DNA from 4 places in the Scandinavium sp. M-37 genome. Region 2 is predicted to be linked to each of the others. Evidence: predicted binding sites of a transcription regulator. Region 2 holds the regulator's gene; each other region holds the start of a gene.
The links. Region 2 encodes LexA, which represses DNA repair genes until DNA is damaged. Its sites were predicted from a motif close to TNCTGTATGTACATACAGNA; they were not measured.
Positions count from the first base shown of each region.

Region 1: a site for LexA is predicted at 5,732-5,751, ahead of sbmC (DNA gyrase inhibitor SbmC). Genes of this name have one in related genera too.
Region 3: a site for LexA is predicted at 3,594-3,613, ahead of uvrB (excinuclease ABC subunit UvrB). Genes of this name have one in related genera too.
Region 4: a site for LexA is predicted at 6,059-6,078, ahead of sulA (SOS-induced cell division inhibitor SulA). Genes of this name have one in related genera too.

Region 1 is NZ_JBIGIN010000027.1:28,297-36,304, forward strand. It holds gene ACG0Z5_RS17780 (SDR family oxidoreductase) at 1-190, shown strand, start outside; partial or broken gene ACG0Z5_RS17785 (LysR substrate-binding domain-containing protein) at 230-1,244, shown strand; gene yoeI (membrane protein YoeI) at 1,376-1,438, shown strand; gene ACG0Z5_RS17795 (APC family permease) at 1,428-2,786, shown strand; gene sbcB (exodeoxyribonuclease I) at 2,853-4,277, opposite strand; gene dacD (serine-type D-Ala-D-Ala carboxypeptidase DacD) at 4,461-5,633, shown strand; gene sbmC (DNA gyrase inhibitor SbmC) at 5,772-6,245, shown strand; gene ACG0Z5_RS17815 (FUSC family protein) at 6,346-7,404, shown strand; gene ACG0Z5_RS17820 (DUF496 family protein) at 7,569-7,904, shown strand.
Region 2 is NZ_JBIGIN010000009.1:86,213-94,220, reverse strand. It holds gene ubiA (4-hydroxybenzoate octaprenyltransferase) at 1-103, shown strand, start outside; gene plsB (glycerol-3-phosphate 1-O-acyltransferase PlsB) at 190-2,610, opposite strand; gene ACG0Z5_RS09160 (diacylglycerol kinase) at 2,739-3,107, shown strand; gene lexA (transcriptional repressor LexA) at 3,217-3,825, shown strand; gene dinF (MATE family efflux transporter DinF) at 3,921-5,240, shown strand; gene ACG0Z5_RS09145 (CsbD family protein) at 5,389-5,598, shown strand; gene zur (zinc uptake transcriptional repressor Zur) at 5,676-6,197, opposite strand; gene ACG0Z5_RS09135 (cupin domain-containing protein) at 6,309-6,797, shown strand; gene traF (conjugal transfer protein TraF) at 6,974-8,008, shown strand, end outside.
Region 3 is NZ_JBIGIN010000007.1:17,095-25,102, reverse strand. It holds gene bioF (8-amino-7-oxononanoate synthase) at 1-810, shown strand, start outside; gene bioC (malonyl-ACP O-methyltransferase BioC) at 797-1,552, shown strand; gene bioD (dethiobiotin synthase) at 1,545-2,234, shown strand; gene ACG0Z5_RS07260 (ABC transporter ATP-binding protein) at 2,209-2,931, opposite strand; gene uvrB (excinuclease ABC subunit UvrB) at 3,688-5,709, shown strand; gene pmrB (two-component system sensor histidine kinase PmrB) at 5,857-6,933, opposite strand; gene pmrA (two-component system response regulator PmrA) at 6,934-7,605, opposite strand; gene eptA (phosphoethanolamine transferase EptA) at 7,606-8,008, opposite strand, start outside.
Region 4 is NZ_JBIGIN010000042.1:23,354-31,361, forward strand. It holds gene pqiC (membrane integrity-associated transporter subunit PqiC) at 1-546, shown strand, start outside; gene rmf (ribosome modulation factor) at 802-969, shown strand; gene fabA (bifunctional 3-hydroxydecanoyl-ACP dehydratase/trans-2-decenoyl-ACP isomerase) at 1,050-1,568, opposite strand; gene ACG0Z5_RS21245 (AAA family ATPase) at 1,638-3,395, opposite strand; gene matP (macrodomain Ter protein MatP) at 3,580-4,032, shown strand; gene ompA (porin OmpA) at 4,133-5,185, opposite strand; gene sulA (SOS-induced cell division inhibitor SulA) at 5,540-6,037, opposite strand; gene ACG0Z5_RS21265 (TfoX/Sxy family DNA transformation protein) at 6,255-6,884, shown strand; gene yccS (YccS family putative transporter) at 6,865-8,008, opposite strand, start outside.

The DNA of each region.
Region 1 (8,008 bases), on a different contig from region 2:
TAATCTCTGTGCGCCGGGCCATCCTTCACGATCGACTTTTTATCCGCAGATGGCGCGTGAGCTTGGGCTCGAGCCGCCTGTGTTCAGCGATAGCGCTGAGAAGGGACGGATAATTGATGGTAACCGCATCTGTTCTGAACTGGGTTTTGAGTATCAGTATCCCGATCCGCTGGTGATGCCGCTGGAGTAAACGGCCTGCGGTGACATCGCGTACCCTCTGGGGGCGAAGATGAAACCATTGCTGGAAGTTCTCATCATTCTTGATGCGCTCGATAAAGAAGGGAGCTTTGCTGCAGCATCGGCAAAGCTCTTTAAGACCCCGTCGGCGCTGAGTTACACCGTTCATAAGCTGGAAAGCGATCTCAATATTCAACTGCTTGACCGCAGCGGACACCGGGCGAAATTTACCCGTACCGGACAGATGCTGCTGGAGAAAGGGCGGGAAGTGCTGCACACGGTGCGCGAGCTGGAGAAGCAGGCCATCAAACTGCATGAAGGCTGGGAGAACGATCTGGTGATTGGCGTCGACGACACCTTTCCCTTTTCCTTACTTGCCCCGTTAATTGAACAGTTCTACGAACGGCACAGCGTCACACGACTTAAATTTATCAATGGCGTACTCGGCGGTTCCTGGGATGCTCTGGTACAGGGACGGGCAGATATTGTGATCGGTGCCCTGCACGACCCGCCCCCGCTCAGCGATTTTGGCTTTGCCCCGCTCGGCAAGCTGGAGCAGATTTTTGTCGTCGCCCCGCATCATCCGTTAGCCGGTGAAGCCGAACCGCTGAGCCGTAAAACCATCCGACAGCATCGTGCCATCGTGGTGGGCGATGGTACAACCCCGGACTGTCCGGCCTTCCAGCAGTTGCTGGATGATCAGGAAGCGATCACCGTTTTTGATTTCAAAACCAAGCTGGAGCTACAAATTACCGGCATCGGCTGTGGTTATTTACCCCGTTATCTGGCGCAGCGTTTTATCGACACCGGTGCGCTGGTGGAAAAACAGGTAGCGGCTCACGTTGCGTTTGATGCGGTGTGGATTGGCTGGAACGAACAGACGGCGGGGCTGGCCAGTGCCTGGTGGCGAGAGGCTGTTTTAGCAAATAGTGCTATCGCGGCCGTGTACCAGCGCGGCAGTGATGAATAATCAGGCAGTTGTGCGCAAGAATTTATTGCTGGACTTCTCATTCTCTTGTTTTTGTCAGGAGATGGGGGCAAAATACGCGCCAGAAAAAAAGGAGTAACCGACGCAATTTTAAAAGGCGTCGGTTATTTTTTTGTTTTCGAAACACTCATTCAAACAAGAGGCCGGGCTTCGTACCGGATAGATACTTACTTAAAAATCGACAGTTGTTGTCGCTGAGGATCCACACAAATGGGGCAATTTTTTGCTTACGCGACGGTTTTCACCGTAAAGGGGAATAGCCATGTCGCATAACGTTACTCCAAACACCTCTCGCGTGGAACTACGTAAGTCTCTTACGTTGATTCCGGTTGTTATGATGGGTCTTGCCTATATGCAGCCTATGACGCTGTTCGATACTTTCGGTATCGTATCTGGACTGACCGATGGTCACGTCCCGACAGCCTATGCATTCGCTCTGATAGCCATCCTGTTTACTGCATTAAGTTACGGTAAGCTGGTTCGCCGCTATCCGTCAGCGGGTTCAGCCTATACCTATGCCCAGAAATCCATTAGCCCGACGGTTGGCTTTATGGTGGGTTGGTCTTCGCTGCTTGATTATCTGTTTATGCCGATGATCAACATCCTGCTGGCAAAAATTTACTTTGAAGCGCTGGTGCCATCGGTACCGTCGTGGATATTTGTTGTCGGGTTGGTGGCCTTTATGACCATCTCGAACCTGCGCAGCATCAAAACCGTGGCTAACTTCAACACCCTGATTGTGGTGCTGCAGATGGGTATCGTTGCCGTTATCGTCGGCATGATCATCTGGGGCGTCTACAACGGTACGGGTGCAGGTACGCTGACCAGCAGTCGTCCGTTCTGGTCTGATGGCGCGCATATCACGCCGATGATCACCGGTGCGACGATTCTGTGCTTCTCGTTCCTGGGCTTTGATGGGATCTCTTCTCTGTCTGAAGAAACCAAAGATGCTGAACGCGTTATCCCGAAAGCTATTTTCCTGACGGCGCTGATTGGCGGGATGGTATTTATTGTTGCTTCTTACTTCCTGCAACTGTACTTCCCGGACATCTCTCGCTTTAAGGATCCAGATGCGTCACAGCCTGAAATCATGCTGTACGTTGCGGGTAAAACCTTCCAGTGGGGCGTGCTGATTTTCTCCAGCGTGACCGTACTGGCATCCGGTATGGCCGCACACGCAGGCGTATCTCGTCTGATGTATGTCATGGGCCGTGATGGCGTGTTCCCGAAAAGCTTCTTCGGTTACGTTCATCCGAAATGGCGTACTCCGGCATGGAACGTGCTGCTGGTGGGTGCGATTGCGCTGCTGGCGATTAAATTCGACCTGGTAACGGCAACGGCGTTGATTAACTTCGGTGCGCTGGTGGCTTTCACCTTCGTTAACCTGTCGGTCATCTCCCAGTTCTGGATCCGCGAAAAGCGTAACAAGACGCTGAAAGACCACTTCAATTACCTGGTATTGCCGGTATGTGGTGCGTTGACCGTCGGTGCGCTGTGGATCAACCTGGAAGAAAGCTCAATGGTACTGGGCCTGATTTGGGGCGCGATTGGCCTGATTTACCTGGCCTGTGTCACCCGTAGCTTCCGCAACCCGGTTCCGCAGTACGAAGACGTCGCGTAAGTCATAGCGATAAAAAAAACCGGAGACATGAACTGTCTCCGGTTTTTTTATACCTGACGTTTAGCCTTAGACTATCTCTTGCGCATACTGATACAGCGCTTTCAGCAGAGCCAGCTTTTCACTATTCCCTTCATACTGCGCGTAAAGCGCTTGCAGCTCGTCGGCGTAGGCTTGCAGATATTCCGGGGTAAACACATTGCGACGATGCTCTAACCAGCGCTGCTGCTCCGTTTCGTCCAACGTGCCGGGGAAGTTACGCGCCCGATAGTTAAACAGCAGCTTCTCGACGCGCGCGTCGGCAAAGGTCAAATCCAGGGCAGGCAGGTTGCGCGGCTCGGTTTCCAGCAGGATTTTCATCGCCGTGCGGTCTGCATCGCTAAAGAAGCCGTTGTACAACTGAGTATCAATGTTGTCAGAGGGTACGAACGGTTCCGCTTCGGCGAAAATGGCGACCACTTTGTCGCGAACCTGCGGGTTATCGCGCAGCACTTTCAGATTATCAAGACACTGCTGGCGATTGATACCCAAGCGGTCCGCATCTTCCGGGCGCAGGGTATTGGCCTGGGCCAGAATAGGGCATTTGTTCAGATGCACCAGCTTCACCGGCACGGCCGCCAGCTCGCCGAGATCGGCTTTCGGGGTGTACAAACGCCCGCGTAATTCATCCGCGTTCAACTCGAGGAGGGGCGAGATGTCTCCCGCCAGATCGACCATAATCACCGCATTGCGGTTATCCGGGTGCCAGGCAAGCGGGGCTACCCAACTGGTGTTGCCGCGCCAGGCGCCGAACATGCCGGAGATATGCACCAGCGGTTTCATCTGCGGCACATCAATCAGCGTCGCCAGTTTGTTCTTGCCACGGTAGGTGTAGAGATACTCAAACAGCCGCGGCTGACGCGTTTTAACCAGCTTCGCCATCGCGATAGTGGCGTACACGTCGGCCATCGCGTCGTGGGCGTTGCTGTGTTCAATCCCGTTGGCTTTGGTCAGGTGTTCGAGCCGGAAGCTTGGCAAACCGTCGTCGTTCTCTGGCCAGTTAATCCCTTCCGGGCGCAGCGCGTAGCAGGCGCGCATTACATCGAGCAGATCCCAGCGTGAGTTATTGTTCTGCCAGCTCCAGGCATACGGGTCGTAGAAGTTGCGATAAAAGATATTGCGCGTGACTTCATCATCGAAACGGACGTTGTTATAGCCCACCACGCAGGTTTTCGGCACGGTAAACAGGTCATGAATACGACGGGCAAAAGCCGCTTCGTTATCGCCTTTTGCCAGCGCTTCCTGCGGGGTTATCCCGGTTATCATTACTGCCTGAGGCTGGGGCAGATAATCGTCAGCGGGCTTGCAGTAGAACACCTCGGGTTCGCCGATGATGTTGAAATCAGCGTCGGTGCGAATGGCTGCGAACTGTGCTGGCCTGTCCAGCTGCGGGCTGGTGCCGAAGGTTTCATAATCGTGAAACAGGAATCCGGCTTGCGGTTGCGTTTCTTGCATGGTCTGTCTGTTACCCGTGAGCGCGTTAGCCGGTTATGGTAAACGATTTGCCTATTCATCAGAAGCGGAGAGGGGCATTCTCGCGGCGTCGCTCGCAGGAAATGTCATATTTTCTTGCAATTAAACGCTGTCACGAAGGCGCAACTGCCGTAAAAAGAACGGGAATTTGAGAACGTTGAGGACTTGCTGTTGAAAGGCCGTATTTTTATTACTGTTTCTTTGCTCGCATCGAGCATTTCCTGCGCAGTTGCCGCAGATTATATTCCCGCACCGGTCCAACCTCCCGCTATCCAGGCTGCTGCCTGGGTGCTGATGGATTTCACCACAGGCCAGGTTCTGACTGCCGGTAATGAACACCAGCAGCGTAATCCCGCCAGCCTCACTAAGTTGATGACCGGGTATGTCGTGGACCGCGCTATCGACAGCCACCGTATTTCACCCGATGACATCGTCACCGTCGGACGCGATGCCTGGGCCAAAGGCAATCCAGTGTTTGACGGCTCATCGCTGATGTTTCTGAAAGCAGGCGATCGGGTGAGCGTCCACGATTTGAGCCGTGGCCTGATTGTCGATTCCGGGAACGATGCCTGCGTGGCGCTGGCTGACTACGTCGCGGGCGGCCAGCCGCAGTTCGTCAACATGATGAATGATTACGTGGAGAAGCTGGGCCTGAAAGATACCCACTTCGAAACTGTGCACGGTCTTGATGCGCCAGGACAGCACAGTTCAGCGTACGACCTGGCGGTTCTGTCCCGGGCTATCATCCACGGTGAGCCAGACTTCTATCATATGTACAGCGAAAAGAGTCTGACGTGGAACGGCATCACGCAGTACAACCGTAACGGTCTTCTGTGGGATAAAACGTTGAATGTCGACGGGCTGAAAACCGGGCATACCGCCAGCGCGGGCTTTAACCTGATAGCCTCTGCTGTCGACGGGAAACGGCGTCTGATAGCGGTAGTCATGGGGGCGCAAAGCTCGAAAGGTCGTGAAGATCAGGCGCGAAAGCTGCTGCAGTGGGGCCAACAGAACTTTGATACGGTGCAAATCCTCCATAAAGGGAAAAAGGTGGGTTCGGAGCGGATCTGGTACGGCTCTCAAGAGCACATCGATCTTGGCACCGATCAGGACTTCTGGCTGGCGCTGCCAAAGGCGGAAGTGCCACACATCAAAGCCAAATACGTTATGGATAAGAAAGAGCTTGAGGCACCGATTGCTGCCCATCAGCGCGTGGGTGAAATTGAGCTTTACGATGGCGATAAGATTGTCGCCCACTGGCCGCTGGTGACGCTGGAAAGCGTCGGCAAAGGCGGCATGTTCTCCCGTTTTAGCGACTGGATGCACCACAAATCCTGACGGTATCGGCCAGACACAGCGCCCTCTTCGGAGGGCGTTTTACTTTTCCGTTCTGTGAAACATCGCACATACTCAATCGGGGCTGTTTGCTAAGTTTTGTATGTATATTTATCCAGTAAACGTGTTAGCGGAGGCAATATGGATTACAGCATCAAGCAGGAAAATCGGCGTGTGGTGGCAGGATTTCACATGGTAGGCCCTTGGGAAAAGACCGTTAAACAGGGTTTTGAACAATTAGCGATGTGGGTCAACGGGCAGAAGATCCCGGCCAGAGAGTGGGTGGCGGTCTATTACGACAATCCCGACCAGGTGCCAGCGGAAAAACTGCGCTGCGACACGGTCGTCACCGTCGATGAAGGTTTTACGCCACCGGTCAACAGCGAAGGGGTGATTGTGACAGAAATCGCGGCTGGGCTGTACGCGAAAGCTCTGGCTCGCGTCGTTGGGAACGACTTCGCTACGCCGTGGTATCAATTCTTCAATAGCGTGTTGCAGGATAACGAGCATGAGCTTGACGAGAAGCCGTGCTTCGAGCTTTACCTCAATGACGGTAACAAAGATGGGCACTGGGATATCGAGATGTATGTGCCTGTTAAAAAACGCGCATTTTAAGGTTAAATAACCTGGTGAATGAAAGGTTATTTGCGCAGGCGTGATGCCAGCGGCAGAAAAACAGATACAATTGTGTTTTCAGTCCTAGCGGAGAGCTGGTGTGCGCGCCGATAAATCGTTAAGCCCTTTCGAAATCCGTTTATACCGTCACTACCGTGTGGTTCACGGCGTGCGTATTGCCCTGGCCTTTGTGCTGACGTTCCTGCTGGTGCGCCTTTTTGATGTGCCAGAAGGGACGTGGCCTCTGATTACTATCGTTGTCATCATGGGCCCAATCTCCTTCTGGGGGAATGTGGTCCCGCGCGCTTTCGAGCGTATCGGTGGCACCATATTTGGCTCCGCGCTGGGTCTTGTGGCGCTAAAACTGGAATTGCTATCGTTGCCGCTGATGATGGTATGGTGCGCGGCAGCGATGTTCCTCTGCGGCTGGCTGGCGCTGGGGAAGAGACCCTATCAGGCTTTACTGATTGGCATTACCCTTGCGGTGGTGGTCGGCGCACCCGCAGGTGATATGCATATCGCCCTGTGGCGAAGCGGGGATGTGGTCATTGGCTCGCTGCTGGCAATGCTGTTTACCGGGATTTGGCCGCAACGGGCGTTCATCCACTGGCGCATCCAGATGGCGAACTATGTCACTGAGTTTAACCGCCTGTATCAAACCGGGTTCTCTCCCAATTTGCTGGAGCGTCCGCGACTCGAACGCCGTTTGCAGAAAATCCTGACCGACGTGGTCAAAATGCGTGGCTTAATCACGCCAGCCAGCAAAGAGACGCATATCCAGAAATCCATATTCGAAGGCATCCAGACGGTCAACCGCAATCTGGTGTGTATGCTGGAACTGCAGATCAACGCCTATTGGGCCTCTCGCACCAGTCATTACGTGATGCTTAACGCGCATACCCTGCGCGATATGCAGACCATGACGCAGCAGACGTTGCTGACCATCGCCCACGCGTTGTATGAAGGCAACCCGCAGCCCATCCTTGCTAACAACGAAAAGCTTAACGAGATAGTGACGGAATTGCGCCAGCTGATGCGCGAGCATCAGGACGAAAATCTGGCTGAAACCTCGATGCATGGCTATGTATGGTTAAGTATGGAACTGGCACGACAGCTGGAACTTTTGTCGCATCTGATCTGCCGGGCGTTGCGCAAATAACATCCATATGATCAGGGTTTACCCTGTGCTTGTTTCGATTCAGCTGCGTTTAGGGTTATGATGAACCCAGAGCAAAAACCATTGTCATTCACGGCCGCCAGCAGTTATGTTTACCCTTAGCGGCTGTTTTACGAATCCGAATCTCAATTATCAGGGGTGTAAAAATGGAAACAACCAAACCTTCGTTCCAGGACGTTCTGGAGTTTGTTCGTCTGTTCCGTCGTAAAAACAAACTGCAGCGCGAAATTCAGGACGTTGAGAAAAAGGTCCGTGACAACCAGAAGCGTGTGCTGCTGCTTGATAACCTCAGCGACTACATCAAACCAGGCATGAGCGTTGAAGCCATTCAGGGCATCATCGCCAGCATGAAAACCGACTATGAAGATCGCGTTGACGACTACATCATCAAAAATGCTGAGCTGTCGAAAGAACGTCGCGAGATCTCTAAAAAGCTGAAAGTGATGGGCGAATTGAAAACGGCAGAACCGAAAGCCGAGTAAGTTTGCACCTCGCAGTGAGCTGAATGTGAAACCCCGCCGACGCGGGGTTTTTTTATGGCTGAGACAAGGCCATTACCCCCGTGTCAGCCCGGTAACGTAAGGAA
Region 2 (8,008 bases):
GATTAAAAACCGCGATCGTGATGCCTGCTTTAAAGCGTTTATGAACAATAACTACGTGGGGCTGGTGTTGTTTATCGGTCTGGCGATGAGCTATATGCTTTAACCTCTTCCCGGCGGCGAAATGCTTGCCGGGCAAAAACAAAAAAGCCGGAGCAACTCACATTGCTCCGGCTTTTTTACGCGCTAAGGTCAGGCGTCCTGATTGGCGCTCTCGACGGTCAGACGCACATCGGAAGCAATCAGCTCCGCCAGCATCTGATACACCTTCAGCGTTTCCGCCGGTTCGGCATCGCCGGTATCACTGATGTATCCTTCGTCACGCAGGGTCAGCACCAGGGTACTGAACACCGCTTTATCGAAGAACTCCGGCGCGTTGATGCCATGCAGCACTGACAGGCGTTGTGCCACGGTGCGGCTCTCTTTCTCCAGCGTGCTGCGGTTGATGGACGGATTCGCACTCAGTAGCCAGAAGGTAATGGCGTAGCGTTGCAGCGTTTCACGGGCACCGGCAGCCAGCAGTTGCAGGGTACGGGAGTGCGACGGATTGACGCTAACGTCGTCATTCTCAACGGTGATCAGCGCCTGACGCTGCATCTCGGCCAGCAGCAGGTCGATAACGCCCGCCAGCTCGTCTTTTTCCCAGCGCAGGAACAGCTCGGCTTTCAGCATCGGGTACAGCACTTCCACATGTCGCACCATCTCCGCGCGGGAGATTTTGCGATGCTGGGTCACAATCGCGGCCAGCAGCGACGGGATCATCAGCATGTGAGTGATGTTGTTGCGATAGTAGGTCATCAGCACTGCCTGCTCGCGCGGCAGGATGATGATATCGCCGATGGTGTCTTTCTCGACTTCGAACTTGTTCATCTGCAACGCGTGATCGATAAGCTCACCGGCGGTGGCAGAGGGCACGGTGGAATCCGAGGAATACGGCACATTGCGCATCAGCTGCAGATAGCAATCGAGCTGCTCGGTTAGCTGTTCACGGGTCAGCGAGCGCTGACGCGAGGCCAGCAGCGCCGTCACACACAGGTTCATGGCGTTGGCCGCCCCGGCGTTGTTAATGCGCACCATCAGGTCTTCGGCGATGTTGTTCACGGTCGGCGTCAGCCAGGCCGGACGAATGGATTCAATCGGGTCGATGGACTCCCGCCACTCCGGCACGTGCTGGTTGAGATAGGTCATCAGCGGCATCGGTTCGCCAAAGTTGACGTAGCCCTGACCGAGATTACGCAGTTTGCTCAGGCCGCGCAGCATCTGCGGCAGGCTCTCTTTCTCTTTGGTCGCCCCGCGCAGCTCTTTGGCGTAGGTGCCCACTTCCATCACGTGCTCGTAGCCGATGTAAATAGGCACAAGGGTGATTGGACGGGTGCCGCCACGCAGCATTGCCTGAATGGTCATAGACAGGGTGCCGGTTTTCGGATCCAGCAGACGACCGGTACGGGAACGCCCACCTTCCACGAAGTACTCAACGGAATAGCCGCGGCTGAACAGCTCGCCTAAGTATTCGCGGAATACGGTGGAATACAGCTTGTTACCCTTGAAGGTACGACGAATAAAGAACGCGCCCAGGCGGCGGAAAATCGGGCCCGCGGGCCAGAAATTCAGGTTGATGCCGGCGGCGATATGCGGCGGTACCAGGCCCTGGTGATAAAGCACGTAAGAGAGCAGCATGTAGTCCATGTGGCTGCGGTGGCAGGGCACATAGACAATCTCATGGCCGTCGTGCGCCAGCTGACGCACGCGCTCGGCGTTATTGACGTTGATCCCCTGGTACAAACGGTTCCAGGTGAAGCCGAGTACGCGGTCGGTGAGACGAATCATCTCGTAAGAGAAGTTGGCGGCAATCTCTTCCATCAGCGCAATGGCGTTCTGCTGTGCTTTTTCATGGGAGATTTTCTTGCTACGCGCTTCGTCTTCCACCGCACGGGCAATCGCTTTGGACGCCAGCAGCTTATTGAACAAGTCCTGACGGGCTGGCAGACGCGGGCCAACGGCAGCCAGACGCTGACGGGCAAAATGGGTACGCGCTACGCGGGCCAGCTTCTGAGCGATGATTTTATCGGTGCCATGCTCGGTGGCCATGCGGCGCAGCGACACGGACGGCGAGAAACGCACGAAGCTGTCGCGACCAAGCCAGGTCACGGCGAAGAATTTCTGGAAGCCGTTCATCATGCGCAGTGGCGGATTAGCTTCGCCTTTTTCACGGCCCGGTGAGCGACCAAACATCACCGACACAGGGACCATTTGCACATCGAGTTCTGGATTGCTGCGATGCAAATCCAGATAATTATGGAAGAGCTTGATAGACTCTTCTTTCGGCGTGTAATACGTAAACGCGCGCGGCCCGCCGTGAATGAACACGTAGCGCGGCAACACGGTGCCGTCGATCTCCAGCGGTTCCAGTGGATCCGGGAGGTCATGCGCCAGACACTGGGCGCGTAAGGTCAGCAGATCTGCTTTCGAGTTATACGGCAGAACATACATAATTGGGCGTGAGGTATCGAGTCCCAGCTCCTCGGCAGGATTTGCCGGGATAGACTTGCTTTTTACCAGCACGCTTAATGGTAAATTCAGTAATTTATAGTAAATTCGTGGCCAGCCAGACATAAACGATGTAAAGCCTCTGGTTAATCATGCAAATGCGCCGCAAGGATAACAGAAAGTGCACAGAATATCTGTTCTACCACGCGCGGCACACACCGACATTGACGCTAATAATGTAAAAGGTTCTTTTGATGGCAAATGATACCACCGGGTTCACCCGAATCTTCAAAGCGGCAGGCTATTCCTGGAAGGGCTTCCGCGCCGCATGGCAAAACGAAGCGGCCTTTCGCCAGGAGGGAACCGCCGCCATTATCGCCGTCATTATTGCCTGTTGGTTAGACGTGGATGCGATAACCCGGGTGCTGCTGATTGGCTCGGTCCTGTTGGTGATGATAGTGGAAATTCTCAACAGTGCGATTGAAGCCGTGGTCGATCGCATCGGCACAGAACGTCACGAGCTGTCCGGGCGAGCAAAAGACATGGGCTCCGCCGCGGTACTGCTGTCGATTATGGTCGCCGTCTTCACCTGGGTGTCGCTGCTGTGGACGCATTTTCGCTAACGCTCGCATAATTACGCAAACGTCTGGTTTTTTGTGCGTTTTGCGGTTCCAAAATCGCCATTAGCTGTATATACTCACAGCATAACTGTATATACACCCAGGGGGCGGAATGAAAGCGTTAACGACCAGGCAGCAAGAGGTGTTCGATCTTATCCGGGATCACATCAGCCAAACGGGCATGCCGCCAACGCGTGCGGAAATCGCGCAGCGCTTGGGGTTCCGTTCCCCGAACGCGGCTGAAGAGCACCTGAAAGCGCTGGCACGTAAAGGCGTAATCGAGATTGTTTCCGGCGCATCCCGCGGTATTCGTCTGCTGATTGAAGAAGAATCAGGCATTCCGCTGATTGGCCGCGTCGCAGCAGGTGAACCCCTGCTGGCACAGCAACATATCGAAGCACATTACCAGGTCGATCCAGCGATGTTTAAGCCGAGCGCTGATTTCCTGCTGCGCGTTAGCGGCATGTCGATGCGTGATATCGGTATTCTCGACGGCGATCTGCTGGCGGTACACAAAACCCAGGACGTGCGTAACGGCCAGGTGGTTGTCGCCCGTATCGATGACGAAGTGACCGTGAAACGCCTGAAAAAGCAGGGCAGCACCGTTGAACTACTGCCGGAAAACAGTGAGTTTTCCCCGATTGTGGTCGATCTGCGCAAGCAGAACTTCTCCATCGAAGGGCTGGCGGTTGGCGTTATCCGCAACGGCGAATGGCAGTAACCGTCTCGCCAGGCCGGAATTAAGTATTTTCAGTGGCGCCGTTCTGGCGCCATTTTGTTATCTTTTTTACCTCATTCACTCTCACAGGTTTTCTCATGTCGCTATTCACCGCTGCGGACAAGGCATTGTGGCGTCTCGCGCTACCGATGATTTTCTCCAACATTACCGTGCCACTGCTTGGGCTGGTGGATACGGCGGTTATCGGCCATCTCGATAGCCCGGTGTACCTCGGCGGCGTGGCGGTCGGATCAATGGCGACCAGCTTCCTGTTTATGCTGCTGCTGTTCCTGCGTATGAGCACGACCGGCCTGACCGCGCAAGCCTTCGGCGCAAAAGATCCTGTTCGCCTCGCCAGAGCGCTGGTACAGCCGTTGCTCCTGGCGCTGGGCGCGGGAGCGGCCATCGTGCTGCTGCGCATCCCGTTGATTGACCTGGCGCTGCATATTGTCGGCGGCAGCGAGGCGGTGCTCGAACAGGCCCGCCGCTTCCTCGAGATTCGTTGGCTGAGCGCGCCTGCATCGCTGGCTAACCTGGTGCTGTTGGGCTGGCTGCTTGGGGTTCAGTATGCGCGGGCCCCGGTGATTTTGCTGGTGGTCGGCAATGTGCTGAACATCGCGCTCGATTTATGGCTGGTGATGGGCCTGCACATGAACGTGCAGGGCGCTGCGCTGGCCACGGTCTGCGCCGAATACGTGACTTTTTTCATCGGCCTACTGATGGTGCGTCGGGTGTTACACCTGCGGGGCATTTCGTGGGCGCTATTGAAAGACGCCTGGCGCGGTAATATTCGCCGCCTGCTGGCGCTCAACCGCGACATCATGCTGCGCTCGCTGCTGCTCCAACTGTGCTTTGGCGCGCTGACGGTAATGGGCGCCCGGCTTGGGAGCGACATCGTCGCGGTCAACGCGGTGCTGATGACCATGCTGACCTTTACCGCCTACGCGCTGGACGGCTTTGCCTACGCGGTGGAAGCCCACTCCGGCCAGGCGTATGGTGCGCGGGATGGCAGCCAGCTCTTGCAGGTCTGGAAAGCGGCGTGCCGTCAATCCGGCATTGTCGCCCTGGCGTTTGCGCTGATTTATGCCCTGGCGGGGGAACACATTGTCGCCATGCTAACGTCCATCACTGAACTGCGTGAACTGGCCGATCGCTACGTTATCTGGCAGGTGGTTTTACCGGTAATAGGCGTGTGGTGTTATCTGCTTGATGGCATGTTTATTGGTGCGACGCGTGGGGCGGAGATGCGTAACAGCATGGCGGTAGCGGCGGCGGGTTTTGCCCTGACTCTGCTCACCGTGCCCGTTTTCGGCAACCACGGATTGTGGCTGGCGCTGGCGGTATTCCTCGCTCTGCGCGGCCTGGCGCTGGCGTGGATTTGGCGGCGTCACTGGCAACACGGAACCTGGTTTTCGTAGCCGCTTCGTTTTTAGTCGATGGTTAAAGATTCTGAATAATCTCCAGCTGGCAAAATCCTTACCTATACTGAATATCACGTCCAGCAGAAAACAGTGTTTTACGGACGATGTTATTTCACTCTCTCCACCGAACTAAGAGGAATGGATCATGAATAAAGACGAAGTCGGCGGTAACTGGAAACAGCTCAAAGGTAAAGTGAAAGAGAAATGGGGTAAGCTGACCGATGATGATTTTACCGTCATTGAAGGTAAGCGCGACCAGCTGGTCGGGAAAATCCAGGAGCGTTACGGCTATGCGAAAGATCAGGCCGAGGACGAAGTGAAAGACTGGGAAACCCGCAACGATTACCGCTGGTAAATAAATGCACTACCCGTGCGTACACGGATGTACAACCCTCAGGGCGGCTTAAAGGCCGCCCAATCTTTTTCTGGCGCTTATTTCTGACCCGGTTTGCGTTTGATGAGGATAGTATGATCGTGACCGCAGCAGTCCTGCGTGCGGCAAGCTTCCACTTCGACACACCCTGAACACAGCCCATGGGCTTCAATAACGTTATGGCGCAGCGCGAATCCCATCCGGGCCGCCAGCGCATGCATAATGTCTTCCACCCCGTCAGCCGCTTCTTCCTTCACCACGCCACAGCGATCGCAGATAAACATCGCCGATGTATGCGAGGGTTTATCGAACAGATGGCACAGCACATAGCTGTTGGTGGACTCCACCTTATGCACAAATCCCTGCTCGAGTAAGAATTCCAGCGCCCGATACACGGTCGGCGGCTTGGCCTGTGGTTCGCTCACTTTCAGCAGGTCCAGCAGGTCATAGGCGCTGATCGCACCCTGTTGCAGCGTCATCAGGCGGAGCACTTCGAGGCGTTGGGGTGTCAGTCGCACGCCACGTTGGGCGCAAAGCCTTTCGGCCTGCACGAGCATGTCTTGTGGAGTGGAGTTGTCCATAGGCGCCTCGAATCGGGTGTAAAGTAAACGCCTACTTTATCATGTTTAGGCCCAAACGCCGATAACCTGCCGAGTGTGCTATACATGACCCAACAACCCAGGAGGGACAAGATGAAAAGACCTGACTGTATTCGACACTGGCGTGAGCTGGAAGAAGCCGATAATTCAACCTATCCCGACAGCAGCGAGCTGTTTTCCATAGGCGCACCGCTGGCGCGTAAGCTCGGGCTGATGCGGCTTGGTATTCATCACGAACGCCTGCCACCGGGCCGCCGCACCTCATATCCTCATGCCGAAAGTGATGAAGAAGAGTTTATCTATGTGGTGAGTGGCCGCCCTCAGGCGTGGATCAACGGCTACCTTTGGCAGCTTGAACCGGGTGATAGTGTGGGCTTTCCATCGGGCACTGGCGTCTGCCACACCTTTATCAACAATACAGAGGCCGACGTAGAATTATTGGTGGTCGGAGAGGCCAATAAAAAGCATAACCGTATTTATTACCCGCTGAATCCGGAATATGCCGCCACTCGTCAGGACCGCTGGGTCGACCATCCGCCACAATTTTTTGGTCCTCACGACGGGAAACCTTCGCGAAAATAACAATCTCTTCTATAAATATTGAGGGGCATCACATAATTCAACCTTAACACAGTGAGCCTTAAGGCAAATCATCCTAATTGGCTGCTTTTTACATCGTTATTCACAGCAATAGTTCGGCCCTTTTCAGCGGATAACTGAACGGGGAAAAACGTTCACCTGCATATAACGAGCATACTGTGAAAAAAAATATTAAATATTCTGTGGTGTCAGCGGCCGTCTCCCTGTTTATGGCAAATCAGGCGGGAGCGGCCAATACCTGGTCCGAGGCAAGAAACGATGCAATGGGGGGAACCGGGGTGGCGTCGGCCAATTATGGCAGCGCGGTGCTGATTAACCCCGCGCTACTGGCGAAGGCACAACCGGACGATGATGTCTCTGTCGTTATTCCATCTGTGGGGGCGCAGATTACCGACAAAGACAATCTTCGCGATCAAATTGACGATATCAGCGATGAAATCAACCACTACAAAAAGGTACTCGATAACCTGACGCCACAAGACATCCTGTTGAACCCTGGCGGCACGTTAAACGAATTCCAGAGTGCGGCGGGGGATCTGGCCGGACAGCTGGAAGACCTGAAAGGAAAAACCGCCCGCGCGACCGCCGGAGCAGGGATCGCCGTTAGCGTGCCAACCTCGGCGGTATCTCTGGCCTTTGTCGCCAAAGCCTATGCTCACGCGCGTGCCAGCTCCAGTATCGATCAGAACGATATCGACTACCTGCGTAACATTCAGAACTCCGACGCGTTCGCGGCTACCCAGGCCGCCAATGCGGTGATCAGCGGCAGCGACGAAATCACCAACAACCTCAACTCAACGGCGTCCGGTAAAGGGGCAATTGTTTCCGATTATGGGATAGCGATTGCGCGCCAATTCGATATCGGCGGCGTGCCGGTGTCGTTGGGTGTGACGCCAAAACTGCAGCAAACCTGGCTCTACAACTACACCACCTCTATCGATGACTATCACAGTGACGACTGGAAAAAGGACAAATACCGTACTGACGACACCGGTTTTAACGTCGATGCCGGTATCGCGGCGGATTTCGGTGAAAACTGGACCCTGGGCCTGAGCGGTCAAAACCTGATGTCGCGTGATATCGACACCAAAGACGTGCGCATCACCAACGGGGCCACCGGGGTGACCACCAACTACAAAGACACCTATCAGATCCGTCCGCTGGTGACGGCTGGCGTGGCGTGGCATACCGAT
Region 3 (8,008 bases), on a different contig from region 2:
ATTGCTGCCCTGATGCACAAAGACGACCGGATTGTTGCGGACAAATTGAGCCACGCCTCGCTGCTTGAAGCGGCCAGCCATAGCCCGGCGCAGCTGCGCCGCTTCGCCCATAACGACAGCACGCAGCTGGCAAACCTGTTGGCTAAGCCCATCGAGGGCCTGCAACTGGCGGTCACCGAAGGCATTTTCAGTATGGACGGTGACAGCGCCCCGCTTACCGGGATCGCTGCCGTTACCCGCGAAGCCAACGGCTGGCTGCTGGTGGACGATGCGCACGGGATTGGCGTCAGCGGGGACAACGGCCGGGGCAGCTGCGCCGCACAGGGCGTCCATCCTGAGCTACTGGTGGTGACGTTCGGGAAGGCGTTTGGCCTGAGCGGGGCGGCGGTGCTGTGCAGCGATGCGGTGGCGGATTATCTGCTGCAGTTCGCGCGTCACCTGATTTACAGCACCAGTATGCCGCCCGCACAGGCGGTGGCACTCAGTCAGGCGCTGGCGGTTATCCGCAGTGCAGAGGGCGAAGCACGCCGCCAGACGTTACGCCGCCACATCGCGCGTTTTCGCCAGGGAGCAGACCAGCTCTCCATGCAGCTTACGGCATCGAACAGCGCCATTCAGCCAGTGATCGTCGGTGAAAATACCCGGGCATTACGGTTGGCGGAAAGTCTGCGCGAGCAGGGCTGTTGGCTGACGGCTATCCGCCCACCGACGGTGCCAGCGGGGACGGCGCGTCTGAGGGTGACTCTGACTGCCGCCCATCAGCCGCAGGATATCGACCAGTTACTGGAGGTGTTGGATGCCGCCCGTTAATAAATCAGCGATTGCGGCCGCGTTTGGCCGGGCCGCCAGTCACTATCAGCAACACGATGAACTCCAGCGCCAGAGCGCCGCGGCCTTGCTGGCACAGCTTCCCGGACGGGCGTTCAACCGGGTGCTGGATGCGGGCTGTGGGCCGGGGAGTATGAGTCGCTACTGGACAGACGTGGGAAGCCAGGTCACGGCACTGGATCTCTCCTCGCAAATGCTGGACCAGGCGTTGTACCAGCATTCGGCGCAACACTATGTTCAGGCGGATATTGAAGCCATGCCGCTGGCTGATGAGCAGTACGACCTGGCCTGGAGCAACCTCGCGGTGCAGTGGTGTGACTCGCTGCCGACGGCGCTGAGCGAACTGTACCGCGTGGTGCGTCCGGGGGGGCGGGTGGCGTTTAGCACTCTGGTGGCGGATTCGCTGCCGGAACTGCATCAGGCATGGCAGCCCATCGACCGCCAGCCGCATGCCAATCGTTTTTTAACTCAGACCGAGATTGTTGCCGCCCTGGCGGGTTATCGCTGCCAGCATCATACGCACACTTTCTGCCTGACCTTTGACGATGCCCTGAGCGCGATGCGCTCGCTGAAAGGCATTGGCGCCACGCATCTGCATCAGGGCCGGGCGGCGTACACCCTGACCCGCAGCCATTTGCAGCAAATTCAGTTGGCGTGGCCGAAACAACAGGGGCGTTGCGCCCTGACGTACCATATTTTTACCGGAGTAATACGTCGTGACTGAACGTTATTTTGTTACTGGCACCGACACCGAAGTCGGTAAAACCGTTGCCAGTTGCGCACTTTTGCAGGCAGCAAACCGCGCGGGCTATCGCAGCGCAGGCTATAAACCGGTGGCATCGGGTAGCGAAATGACCGCCGATGGGTTGCGCAACACCGACGCGCTGGCGCTGCAACGTCATAGCGCGGTGGCGCTGAGCTACGCTGAGGTTAATCCCTACACCTTTGCGGAACCGACCTCCCCGCATATCATTAGCGCAGATGAAGGTCGACCCATAGAGGCGCGTACGCTTTCCGAAGGGCTGCAGGCGCTGTCGCAGAAAGCGGAGTGGGTGCTGGTCGAAGGGGCGGGGGGTTGGTTTACGCCGTTATCAGCCTCGTATACCTTTGCCGATTGGGTGCAAACCGAGCGCTTGCCGGTGATCCTGGTGGTGGGCGTGAAGCTCGGCTGTATCAACCATGCGCTGCTGACCGCGCAGGCGGTGCAGCAGGCCGGATTGCACCTCGCGGGCTGGATTGCCAATGACGTTATCCCGCCGGGTAAACGTCACGCCGAATACCTGGCGACCCTGACGCGGATGCTACCCGCGCCGTTGCTGGGAGAAATTCCTTATCTGGAACAGGGGCCAGAGGCCGCAGAGCCGGGACAGTATCTCGACCTTACGGCGCTTCGTCCGGGGACATAAATTGCTCCAGCAGCCGGGTATCAAGCTGATTTACCGTGCCCTGCGCGACGTTACGCCCGCGATGCAGCAGGCAGAAGGTATCCGCCACCCGACGAATAAACGGCAGGTGCTGTTCGGCGAGCAGCACCGTTAGCCCCAGGTCGCGATTGAGACGTAGCAGGCATTCGCCCAGCTTGTGCATAAACCCGAGCCCCATCCCGCGCGTCGGTTCGTCGAGGATCAGCAGTTTGGGCCGGGTAACCAACGCGCTGGCAAGCGCCAGCTGATACTGGTCATCGTCGGACATCGCCGCCCCCTTGACCTGACGCAGCGGATACAGCTCCGGCATCAGGTCAAAAATATCACTGCCTACCGCGCCGGTGCCTTCGTGGCCCGCTCGCATCGCTATCTGTAGATTCTCTTCCACCGTCATCTGCGAGAAAATCCGCTTATCCTGCGGCACATAGCCGATACCCATCGCCGCGCGCAGCGGTGGGGAAAGGGTAAGCAGGTCGCGCGGCGGCCCGCTGGCCTCTTGCCAGAACATGGTGCCGCTCTCGATAGCCTGAAAGCCCGCAATACAGTTCACCAGCGTGGTCTTTCCCATGCCCGGTAGACCGAGCACGCAGGTACACTTCCCGGGGGCAAGGTCGAGATTGAGATCCCACAGAATATGCTGATTTCCGTAATAGTGATTCACTGCGCGTAGACTCAACATCGGCATCTCCTTACGTTGTGGCTTAGGGTTTTGCAAATCCCTTGCCAGAACAGAAAAGGCTTTGCGCAATGACCGCATATTTCGGATTTCTACCTAAAAAAGAGGGGAGTGGTTCGCGTTTTTAACCGTGCCGTTGCACTTTGTCAGTGCTGTGAATGAAAGAGGGTGTCGGCTGATGGTGCAGTGATAACGCTGGTTTTGTGAGCGCCATCTCGTTGCGCAACAGCGGGCGTTTTGCATGATTAAAGACAAAAAATAGCGATAAAAAATTTTTCGCGATGACTTTGAGGGGCTCGATTCGTGTTGCGCGAGTGGCAGGGGAGTTGGGCTGCAGACACTTATCCACTATTCCTGTGGATAACCATGTGCATGAGAGTTAGAAAACTTGCGATAGGCTAGAGAAGACGCGGCCTGCACCCAAATTGATGCGAAACGCGGCTTTTCGATATTTCCTTTATTTATCAATGTGTTTAATAAAAGCAATGCCTGTAAGAAAAGTGTCACCGGCTGCCATAAAAGATTCATCACCCTTATTGACAAATGTTAAATACGACAATGTTCTGGGGATAACCCGATCCGCCCGGTGTTTTATCTCGTCACAGCGGAAATTTTCACCGCAGTTGATCGCAGATGACAGCGCTAACACAAATACCCTAATGCGTTACTGTTTTTATATCCAGTGTTTTTTATTGGCAAATTTTGGTGCGACGAGTAGAATTAATCGTCCGCCCGTTTCCCTTCATCAGGTTGTCGTTCATGAGTAAACCGTTCAAAATGCATTCTGCTTTCCGTCCCTCAGGCGACCAGCCCGAGGCCATCCGTCGCCTGGAAGAGGGGCTGGAAGATGGTCTGGCGCATCAAACGCTGCTCGGGGTAACGGGCTCAGGGAAAACGTTTACTATCGCCAACGTGATTGCCGACCTCCAGCGCCCGACCATGCTGCTGGCCCCGAATAAAACTCTCGCCGCGCAGCTGTACGGCGAAATGAAAGAGTTCTTCCCCGATAACGCGGTCGAGTTTTTCGTCTCCTATTACGACTACTACCAGCCGGAAGCCTACGTTCCCAGCTCGGATACCTTTATCGAAAAAGATGCATCGGTGAACGAACACATTGAGCAGATGCGTCTGTCAGCGACCAAAGCGATGCTTGAGCGCCGCGACGTGATCGTAGTGGCCTCGGTGTCTGCCATTTACGGTCTGGGCGACCCTGATCTGTATTTGAAGATGATGCTGCACCTGACGGTGGGCATGATTATCGATCAGCGTTCGATTCTGCGTCGTCTGGCAGAGTTGCAGTACACCCGCAACGATCAGGCATTCCAGCGCGGGACATTCCGCGTGCGCGGGGAAGTTATCGACATTTTCCCGGCCGAATCTGACGACATTGCGCTGCGCGTCGAACTGTTTGACGAAGAGGTTGAACGGCTGTCGCTGTTTGATCCGCTGACCGGGCAGCTGGAATCCACCCTCCAGCGCTTTACCGTCTACCCGAAAACGCACTACGTTACGCCGCGCGAACGCATTGTGCAGGCAATGGAAGAGATCAAAGTTGAGCTGGCAGACCGCCGAAAGGTGCTGCTGGAAAACAACAAACTGCTGGAAGAGCAGCGTATCTCGCAGCGTACCCAGTTCGACCTCGAGATGATGAACGAGCTGGGTTACTGCTCGGGCATTGAAAACTACTCGCGCTATCTCTCCGGGCGTGGGCCGGGCGAGCCACCGCCGACGCTGTTTGATTATCTGCCCGCCGATGGCCTGTTGGTGATCGACGAATCCCACGTTACCGTGCCACAGATTGGCGGCATGTACCGGGGCGACCGCGCGCGTAAAGAGACCCTGGTGGAGTATGGTTTCCGCCTGCCGTCGGCGCTGGACAACCGTCCACTGAAGTTTGAAGAATTTGAAGCCCTGGCGCCGCAAACTATCTACGTATCGGCGACACCGGGTAATTACGAGCTGGAAAAATCCGGCGATGAAGTTGTCGATCAGGTGGTGCGTCCTACCGGTCTGCTGGACCCTGTTATTGAAGTGCGCCCGGTCGGCACCCAGGTGGATGACCTGCTGTCAGAAATTCGTCTGCGCGTAGCGATTAATGAGCGCGTGCTGGTCACTACGCTTACCAAACGCATGGCCGAAGACCTGACCGAATATCTGGAAGAACACGGCGAACGCGTGCGCTACCTGCACTCGGATATCGACACCGTCGAGCGGATGGAGATCATCCGTGATTTGCGCCTTGGCGAGTTTGACGTGCTGGTGGGGATCAACCTGTTAAGGGAAGGTCTTGATATGCCGGAAGTGTCGCTGGTGGCGATTCTGGACGCCGATAAAGAAGGCTTCCTGCGTTCTGAACGTTCGCTTATCCAGACCATCGGTCGTGCGGCGCGTAACATCAACGGCAAGGCAATTCTCTACGCCGACAGAATCACCAACTCAATGGCGAAAGCGATGGGTGAAACCGAGCGTCGTCGTGAGAAGCAGGAGCAGTACAACCTGGAAAACGGCATCGTGCCGCAGGGCCTGAACAAGAAGGTGGTCGATATTCTGTCGTTGGGCGAGAGTCTGGCGAAAACGCGCGGTAAAGGTCGCGGCAAATCGAAAACGGCTGCTCAGACTGAGGCGGCAGAACTGGCGCTGACGCCGAAAGCGTTGCAGCAGAAAATCAGCGAACTCGAAGCGCAGATGATGAAGCACGCGCAAAATCTCGAGTTTGAAGAAGCCGCCGAAGTGCGCGACCGCCTGCATCAGCTGCGCGATCTGTTTATCGCCGCGTCTTAATGTTGCGTTAATCTTTATCGACGACACTGTCTTCAGTTTAATGAGGACAGTGCCATGCAAAAAGACAATTTCTTCACCACGCTGACCGTACTGGTTTCCTTCCTGATTGTGGTTGGCTTCTTCCACCAGTGGATCCTGACATTCTAATCAACGTGAACGGCGTGGAAATTTAACCCACGCTTTCACGCCCGGTCCGGGTTGACGGTTGTGCAAAAAGAACTGCGCGTCGTGCAGCTGTGCGATGCGGGTCACAATGCTTAAACCCAGACCAATACCGCCGTAGCGGCTGTCCATTCGTACGAACGCTTTACTGAGTTCGCCACTTTTAGCTTCATCAATCCCAGGCCCTTCATCTTCTACCGCCATCATCCCGGCATCAATCGTGACCGTAATCGTCGAATTCTCCGGGCTATAGCGATGGGCGTTTTCCACCAGATTGCGCAATAACACCTGCAGCAGCGTGGCATCTCCTGACACCGTGACCTCTTGCTTACCGACAGGCAAGGCTAAGGTTTGTCCGCGCTGGCTGAGCATCGCTTCCAGCTCGTCCTGAATCGGCTCTACCACTTCGACGACCAGCGGCACGCGCTGATAGCTTCCCGCTGAAAATGACTGGCCGACGCGCGCCAGCTGCAAGAGCTGCGAAATACTCTGCGTCATCTGATCCAGACGTTGTAACAGTGGGTCAACCATCACGCGGTTGGATTTCGCCATCAGCTCAAGATGCAGACGCAGCCCGGAGAGCGGGGTACGCAGCTCATGCGCCACATCGGCGGTAAACAGGCGTTCACGCTCTAACGTCTGATTAAGGCGTTCGACCAGTTGATTGATGGCAGAGGTGACGGCATCCACTTCGCTGACCGATTTTGGCAGGTCGATAGGCTTCAGATTATCCGGGGTGCGGCTGTTAAGCTCTTGCTGTAACTCCCACAGCGGACGGGTAATACGCTTGACGGCCTGCAGGGAAATCCACAGCGCCAGACCGATAATCAGCATACTCGGCACCAGCAGGCTGGCGACGGCTTCACGTACTTCGTGTTCAATGTGTTTGCGGTTGTTGTTCCCGTCAATGGCACTTTGTACCAGCAGCTGAATTTGCTCCTGGCTTTCGTGCCACAGCCAGAACACGCTGATCACCTGACACACCAGCAGAATGGCGGCGATTGTCAGCAGCAGCTGACGGCGCATGGTCCACTGCACGTTACGCAGAAACGGCAGACTCATTTATGCATCCTCACTGGTCTTCACCAGCATATAACCAAAACCGCGCACCGTGCGGATCCGCGATTTGCCGATTTTGTCACGCAGGTTATGAATGTGAACCTCGAGGGTGTTGGTCGACGGCTCGTTGTCCCAGCTATAGATATCGTTGTACAGCACTTCGCGATGTACCGGGCTGCCCGCTTTGGCCATCAGGCGCGAGAGCAGGGCGTACTCTTTCGGTGTCAAATCGAGCTGCGTGTCACCGCGAGAAACCAGACGGCGCGTCACATTGAGGCACAAATCACCAATGCTGATTTCGTTGTCGCCCTGATTATTGTGCCGACGCAGCAGGGCGCGCACACGGGCGTTAAGCTCTTCCAACGCAAATGGCTTAACCAGATAGTCATCGGCCCCGGTATCAAGCCCGGTGATCCTGTCCAGCACGGTGTCACGCGCGGTGAGGATCAGCACCGGCAGGCTGATTTTCTCCCGGCGAAGGCGGGCCAGGAAATGTAAGCCGTCTTCGTCCGGTAAGCCGAGGTCAAGCACCATTAGGCCGTAATGCCCGTTGGCAAGGCACAGAGCCGCCTCATGTGCCGTGGTGACGCCATCGCAGACGTAACCTTCACTTTGCATCGCAAGGATCAATCCCTGCAATAATAATGCGTCATCTTCAACCACCAGCACTTTCATTTAATTCGCTCCTCTGCATGGCGCAATAATATCGTCGCTGGTCTGATATTCCCTGGTGTCCACTCCCGCCAAGCCTAGCATGGTTGAGAACAGATTATCCTGCGAATAGTGGTTCGCTTTTGCATGCTCTTTCAGGCAGGAATAATTCACGTTGTAACGCTTCTGATAATCCTCGGACAGCCAGATAAGCATCGGCACGTGTTTCTGCGTATCCGGGGCAATAGACCACGGCAGACCGTGCAGGTACACCCCGTTCTCGCCTAAGGATTCGCCGTGATCGGAGAGATATACGAGGCTGGTGGTAAAGGTGTTCTGTTTCGACTGTAATAATTTGATGGCCTTATCGACAATATAATCCACGTTAACGAGAGTGTTGTCGTAAGTATTCACCAGTTGCTCTTTG
Region 4 (8,008 bases), on a different contig from region 2:
GTAGCGATGGTCTGCCTGCTGTCGGCATGCAGCAGCGGCACTGAAAGCAAAACGTACTATCAACTGCCACTCCCGCAAACGGGAGTACAAAGCACGGCCAGCCAGGATGGACGCCTGCTTTGGGTGGAGCAAGTGAGCATTCCTGATTACCTCGCCGGAAACGGCGTGGTGTATCAGACCAGCGACGTGCAGTACGTGATTGCCAATAATAATCTGTGGGCCAGCCCACTGGATCAGCAGCTGCGTACCACGCTGGTGGCGAACCTGAGTAACCAGCTTCCGGGCTGGGTAGTGGCCTCGCAGCCGTTAGGCAGCAGCCAGGATACGCTGAACGTCAATGTCAGCGGTTTTCATGGCCGTTACGATGGGAAGGTCATTGTCAGCGGTGAGTGGCTCCTGAACCATCAGGGGCAGCTCATCAAGCGTCCATTCCACATTGAAATCAAGCAGCAGCAGGACGGCTATGATGCGATGGTGAAAACGCTGGCGCAGGCCTGGAGTCAGGAAGCCGCCGCGATTGCTCAGTCGATGAATCGCTTGCCATAAGTAAAATTCATCACCGTTAAAACCGCAGCAGACATGTTTCTGCTGCGGTTTTTTTTGCATTTGGCCTCAGGCGGTTAGTTGTGCCGCTTCACACTTTTTGTACAAATGAACTTCTGAGTAGCTCACAAATATGACACTGGCGTGAATTTTGCGCATTGACGCTGCGCCCGATTCAGGTTATCCCTAATGTGTGGTTGCACATTTGGTGACCATTGTTTTCTTTTCCACCAGATCAAAAAATGAGGGAAACGAGGCATGAAGAGACAAAAACGTGATCGCCTGGAACGGGCACATCAACGTGGATACCAGGCTGGCATCGCTGGTAAATCAAAAGAAATCTGTCCTTATCAGACCTTAAACCAAAGGTCACACTGGCTGGGAGGCTGGCGAGAAGCCATGGAGGACAGGGCAGTTATCGCCTGATGCTGTCTCTTTAAAACAAAGAAGCCTCTGCATGCAGAGGCTTCGCCGTTTCTGAAAGCCCTAAAGGGCAATGAAACGAATTAGAACGCAGAGGTGTCCTGGAACAGGCCAACCTTCAGGTCGGTCGCTTCATAGATGCGATGACCGTCAACCAGCACTTCACCATCCGCGATACCCAGAATCAGACGACGGTTGATAACGCGTTTGAAGTGGATGCGATAGGTCACTTTTTTCGCCGTCGGCAGGATCTGACCGGTGAATTTCACTTCACCCACGCCCAGCGCACGGCCTTTGCCTTCACCGCCGAGCCAGCCCAGATAGAAACCAACCAGCTGCCACATGGCATCAAGGCCGAGGCAGCCAGGCATTACCGGGTCGCCAATGAAGTGGCAACCGAAGAACCACAGGTCTGGATTGATATCCAGTTCTGCTTCCACGTAGCCTTTATCGAAGTTACCGCCTGTTTCGGACATTTTAACGACACGGTCCATCATCAGCATGTTGGCTGACGGCAGCTGTGGGCCTTTTTCGCCAAACAGCTCGCCGCGTCCGGAGGCAAGAAGATCTTCTTTTGTATAGGATTCGCGTTTATCTACCATGTTTTCAGTAAGCCTTATTTTGAGTTCGCGACGCAGGATAGCTAACACGTGTACGCTGAACAAGTCCGATCAGTTTGAATGAAACCAGTTCATCCAGCGTAACGCCCACGGGCGATGACGTGTATCCTGCTGATTTGCCTGAGCTATACGTTCCTGAATAGTTTGCAGAAGCGTGGTTTGACCTTCCCCATCCCAAATCAACTGCGTCAGGAGTGGAAGGGCATCGGTCACATCATCTATCGCCCACAGTGAAAATTCACCCGCTTCTACGGCCTGCTGCACATCCTGCGCGAGGCTAAGATGACGCACGTTGGCGGCAGGAATAATGACGCCCTGCTTGCCCGTTAAGCCGCGTTGCTGACAGATGGCGAAGAAGCCTTCAATTTTTTCATTAAGGCCACCGACCGGCTGCGCACGACCGAACTGATCAACGGAGCCGGTAATCGCCAGGCTCTGATTGACCGGCACGTTCGACAGCGCGCTGATGAGCGCACAGAGTTCAGCCATTGACGCGCTGTCACCGTCCACTTCACTGTAGGATTGTTCGAACGTCAGTGAGGCAGAGAAGGGGATTTGTTGATCCAGCCCGAGCTCTGACATCAGGAACGCCTGCATGATCATCATGCCTTTGGCATGGATGTTTCCGCCGAGTTCCGCTTTCCGCTCGATATCGGTGAACTCACCATCGCCAATATGCACTACGCAGCTGATTCGTGAAGGCTCACCGAAGGCTCGCGGGTGACCCGGGAACTCAACCACTGACAGAGCGTTGATCTGCCCAATCTGTTCACCTTCGGTTTCAATCAGGATCTGCTCAAGCAGAATTTCGTCCTGCATGCGCTCGGCAAGGTAGCCTTCACGCCACTGACGCTGATTGAGCATCGTTGCCAGCTGCTCTGCGTTAAAGCGTTTACCCTCACAGAAAGCCGCGGCTTCACGCAGCTGGCGACCAATCCACAGCGGACACAGCGGCAATGCCTGCTGGTCGCCAGTGTAGCGAGCGCCTTCCTGAATCAAAAGCGGCCAGGCATCGGTATCCGGGCCCGGTAGGTTCAGGCCACGAGCGATATGCCACACCCACTGACACCAGAGTTTCTGCGCGTCTTCATCGACTATCTGCAGATTATCTTCATATTCACTGTAGATGGCTTTTTCGCACAGCTCCGGTTCCATCTCCTGGAAGTCCGCCAGCGATTCGCGTTCACCGACCAGCATCACCTTCAGCGACAACGGCATGGAGGGGATTGTGACCGGGAGGGGGCGAGCGTCATCAAAGGTCAGCCAGTCAAAGCGCTGGCGGGAAACGATGTTTTTCAGACGCATCCACAGCAGTGGATGCGAGAGCAGGCTGCGCAATGACAGGATCAGCACGCCGCCGTTAGCCTGATGTACCAGACCTGGCTGGAGCGTGATTTCGCCGTTAAATTGACGGACGCAGCCGAACAGTTGCTCGGCTTCAACCCAATCGGCCTGAATCACCGGGCTCAGGCTTGCGAAGTTGTCTTCTGGCGCTGAGGCGGGGGTCAGGCTGACGGCGTTGCCATTAACCGTGTACTGAACGCCACACAGCGTTGTCGGGCTCTTTCGCAATTCGCGCGTCGCATCCGCCAGCAGTTGCAGGTATTCCGGCTCCTCTGGGGCTTTAACAAGCAGGATGTCAGAGATAGCCTGAGGATAAAGGAATTGATCCAGCGCGTAGTGCAGACGAGCCTGCAGTTCGCTGGGTAAGGAATCGGTTTCGGTGGCTAAATCAGGCTGGGCTAACAGCGTCTGATAAGCTTCAAGGTCAGGGGCTAAATCGCGCCGTGAAAGTTTTGTAATCGTCAAAGTCGCTGTTTTTTAGTCAGATGTAAAGCGGGTGATTATACCTCAAGGCGTCAGTCAGCACACGGGGATTAGCGGGCTACTTTTGTGACGGCGTTAGCCTTGCGAGACAAGGGTGATTTCTTCTCAGCACATCAGCAAAAACCTGTTATCCTGAAATGAGTTACACGGTCACATTGAGATCGCAATGAAATATCAACAACTGGAAAACCTTGAAAGCGGCTGGAAATGGAAGTACCTGGTGAAAAAGCACCGGGAAGGTGAGCTCATCACCCGCTACATTGAGGCCAGCGCGGCACAGGACGCGGTAGATACCTTGTTGACGCTCGAAAACGAACCTGTACAGGTAAACGACTGGATTGAGCAGCACATGAACCCCGGGTTGTTCAATCGTCTCAAACAGACGATTCGGGCGCGGCGCAAGCGGCACTTCAACGCTGAGCATCAGCATACTCGCAAGAAATCTATCGACCTGGAATTTATCGTCTGGCAACGGCTGGCGGGTCTCGCACAACGTCGTGGTAAAACGCTGTCAGAAACGATTGTGCAGCTGATTGAAGATGCGGAAAACAAAGAGAAGTATGCCACTAAGATGAGCACGCTGAAGCAGGACTTGCAGGCTATGTTAGGGAAAGAGTAACAGGGAATAATTCAGGTAAGTTGTAGCCTCAGGCTTATCTATTTCAGATTCGCAGGACAAAAAAAACCCCGCATCGCGGGGTTTTTTATTAGACGATAACTTAAGCCTGTGGCTGAGTTACAACGTCTTTGATGCCTTTAACTTCGATCTCTACGCGACGATCTGGTGCCAGGCAGTCGATCAGTGCAGCGCGAGCTTTCACGTTGTCACAGGTGTTGCCTGTAACTGGGTTGGATTCACCCATACCACGTGGGGAGATCTTGTTAGACGGGATACCTTTAGATACGAGGTAATCGACAACAGACTGTGCACGCTGCTCAGACAGTTTCTGGTTGTAGGAATCAGAACCGATACGGTCGGTGAAGCCCAGAACCACTACGGAACCGTCTTTAGGATCCAGGTTGCTCAGCTGGGAGTACAGCTGATCCAGTGCCTGCTGACCTTCTGGTTTCAGAGTAGATTTGTTGAAGTTGAACAGAACATCAGACTTCAGAGTGAAGTGCTTGGTCTGTACTTCTGGAGCTGGAGCTGGAGCCGGAGCTACAACTGGAGCAACGTCGTTCTGACCGAAACGGTAAGAAACACCTACGCTCAGCATGCCGTTGTCTGGACGAACACCTACAGTGCCAGCGTCGCCGATGTTGTTAACCCACTGGTATTCCAGACGGGTAGCGATATCACGGGTCATAGCCCACTCAACGCCACCAGCGAATACTGGGGAAACACCGGTGTCGTGGTTGTCGCCAGCAACGTTGTTGCTGGAGTCAGCGCGCCATACCATGCCGCCCAGACGGGTGTAAACATCCAGATCGTCGGTTACCGGGTAACCCAGTTTAGCAGTCAGCTGAACGCCCTGAGCTTTGAATGCACCGTTAACCTGGTCGCCTTTATAAGGCATACGGCCCAGCCAGTCATAACCCATTTCGAAACCAACATACGGGTTTACCTGGTAACCACCGAAAGCACCAGCGCCAAGCTGACTTTCGTGGGTTGGACCGTTGTTGTTCAGGGAGCTGTCATACCAACCGGTATCGTGGAACTGAGACCAGCCCAGCTTACCACCAGCATACCAGGTGTTATCTTTCGGTGCGGCCTGCGCTACGGTAGCGAAGCCAGCCAGTGCCACTGCAATCGCGATAGCTGTCTTTTTCATTTTTTGCGCCTCGTTATCATCCAAAAATCGCCATGAATATCCATGTAGAAGTTCACGGTTAAATCCTTCACCGGGGGCGGGACCTAACTATAAGTACGCCATAATCTGTGGCTTAAGCCGATCACCCCTGGCGATGTAAAGTCTACAACGTACTTGGAAACTTACAAGTGTGAAGTCCGTCAGGCATATGAAAAAAAAAGAGTTGTATACACATTATTTAACATTTATGTTGAATTTTTGTTCCGAACAAAATGCTGAGAACCGCACCACACAAGCACTTTCCTAAAATAACCCGTATATAATCATGGCTTATCGATCGCGCAAAAAAAATACCAGGAAAAATCCTAAATTTACTTAATGATACAAATTCGAGTGAATTTTTAGCCCAGGAAACTGTCTCGATGGCTGAGAAGAGGTTCGAACCGGACGCATAATGAACCCCATGGCGTGACCTTCTTCGGCTGCATTAGCGAGCCGATGTTGATCTTCTTCGCTCAATTCTTCAGCAATCCAGCCAATGACAACGCTATAGTTTCCGGTACGCAGTGCACGAATCATTGAATCAAGCGTAGCACCTGGCAGCATCTGACTCACCTGCATCACTTTTGATAGTGGAAGGCCCGAGGCCTGAACCCACTGACGGCTCAATTTTTGCTGCGGGGTGAGCCACAGCTGCCAGCGATCCTGCTGGCCGAGCTGCTGCAAAAGAGGGAGCAGCAGCAGTTGAGTCATCATCGGCTGATCCTCACGATAAAGCACTTCGCTGATAAGCCCAGTGGAACTCTGCTGGGGTTGGTTGACTGCGGTTGCAGAAACCATTGCTTTGCGATTTGCATAACCTGAAGTGTACATTGTGAATCCCGCCCTGTGGGTTACTGTATGAATATACAGTATACCTGGTGGGTTTAAAGATCAACCTCATTTTCTGAAAGCACCTCGCAAAATTGCACAGAATTCCTCCCCTCCGTGAAGAACCTCTTGCCCCCGCAAATGAAGTTGCCTATGGTCGTTTCTAACGGATCCGTTACCCGAACTCTTTCATCTAACTGCATGATTACAGGATATAATCATGGGAAAACTATCATATAAACGGATCTATCAATGTGAGGAATGTTTGTCCTCATTAGGCACCATTCATCACCGCGCATTATTTGGCGGATACAGCCTTTCAATCGATGACACCGTGTTTGCCATGGTGGCGCATGGCGACCTTTATCTCAGGGTGTGTGAGCAAAGTGCGGTCTATCATGCCGCAACGCCGCCACGATTATTAACGCTAGCTAAGCGTGGGCGGCCGATTTCACTGAACTACTACTGGGTGGATGACACACTTTGGCATAACCAACCGCTCTTATTGCGATTGTCTGCGCTGTCCTTACGGGGAGCGCAAAACGAAAAGAGCCTGCGCTGTGATTCGCAGCGGCTGCGTAAGTTGCCCAACATAACTTTTCAGCTTGAGCTCCTGCTGTTTGAGGCGGGAATTCACGATGAGGTGACGCTGCGGCGGTTGGGGGCGATGGCGGTCTGGACTCGTCTTCGCGGCATTCGCAAAGATCTCAGTATCAGCGTGTTATTTGCGCTGGAGGGGGCCATTCAGGGGATCCATGCGGCCATCGTTCCGATGCAACGCCGTCAGCATCTCCAGGAGTGGGCGGAGATGATGACGGCGAAAAGGAAAGTCAGGCCGACTGAGGAGTAACCTGCTGCTGCAGGCGGCAAAACTCAGGTAACAGGCTCACCATTAATCCAATCTGCTGCAGGACCAGCGGCGCTTTGATATCAGACCCGGGTTCAAGATGACGGATCCGTTCCATTAATCCCGCTAACGCACTTTGCACACGCTGCTCGTCTGAGGGCGTGTGATGGAACGCGTCATCGACGTAGCACACCGCATCATCCAGCAGGGCGAGGATATCGGGATTGGTTAACTTTTCCCGGTGGGCGCCCAGCGCCGAAATATAGCTGGTAAAGGTGTGGTTCAGGCACAAAAGTCGGAAAGCGGTTTCACGCATGTCCGCGGTTACCCGAGGCTCGGTCGACATATTAGAAACCACCGACGCCAGTTCCGCATCCCGGTTATGAGCATCGCGACGGGCAATCCGGTAAGCCAGACGGTTATCACGGCCCTGGTGATACTGCTCCAGAATCGCATCCAGATAACGGCAGTTGGCATCGACTGCTCGCGCCATCACCGTCGGCAAGTTACGGAACTTCCAGTCGGGCCAGATAAAGCTGACCGCAGCCCAGGCGATGGCACAGCCTATCAGCGTGTCGATAACACGCGGCAAGGCTACCTCAAAACCTTCGCCCAACAGGTTAAAGCACAGTAGCACCAGCAGGGTGATAAACATGGTGGCATGGGCGTACTGCACGTTGCGGAAAGCGAAAAACAGCACGCCGGTCAGCACAATCAGCAACAACTGACCTTCCACTGACGGCACCAGTAACAGCACTGGCAGCCCAATTGCCACACCTATTAGGGTGCCGATAACGCGCAGCGCCAGACGGTGGCGCGTCGCGTTATAGTTCGGTTGGCACACGAACAGGCTGGTGAGCAAAATCCAGTATCCGTGATGCATCCCGGTAAACTGAATAAAGGCATAGCCGGCGCACAGGACCAGCGACATTCTCACCGCGTGGCGGAAGAGGGCGGAGTCAGATGAAAAGTTGCGCTTCAACCGCAGCCAGACATCGCTGAATCCGTGCAAACGATCGTCGGCCAGCTGCGTCTCGGTTTCACTCTGCGGCATCGCCATTTGCTGCTCAGACTCGATGGTTGCCAGTTGGGCGTCGATGGCGCGCAGGTTGTTCAGTAAAAAGCCC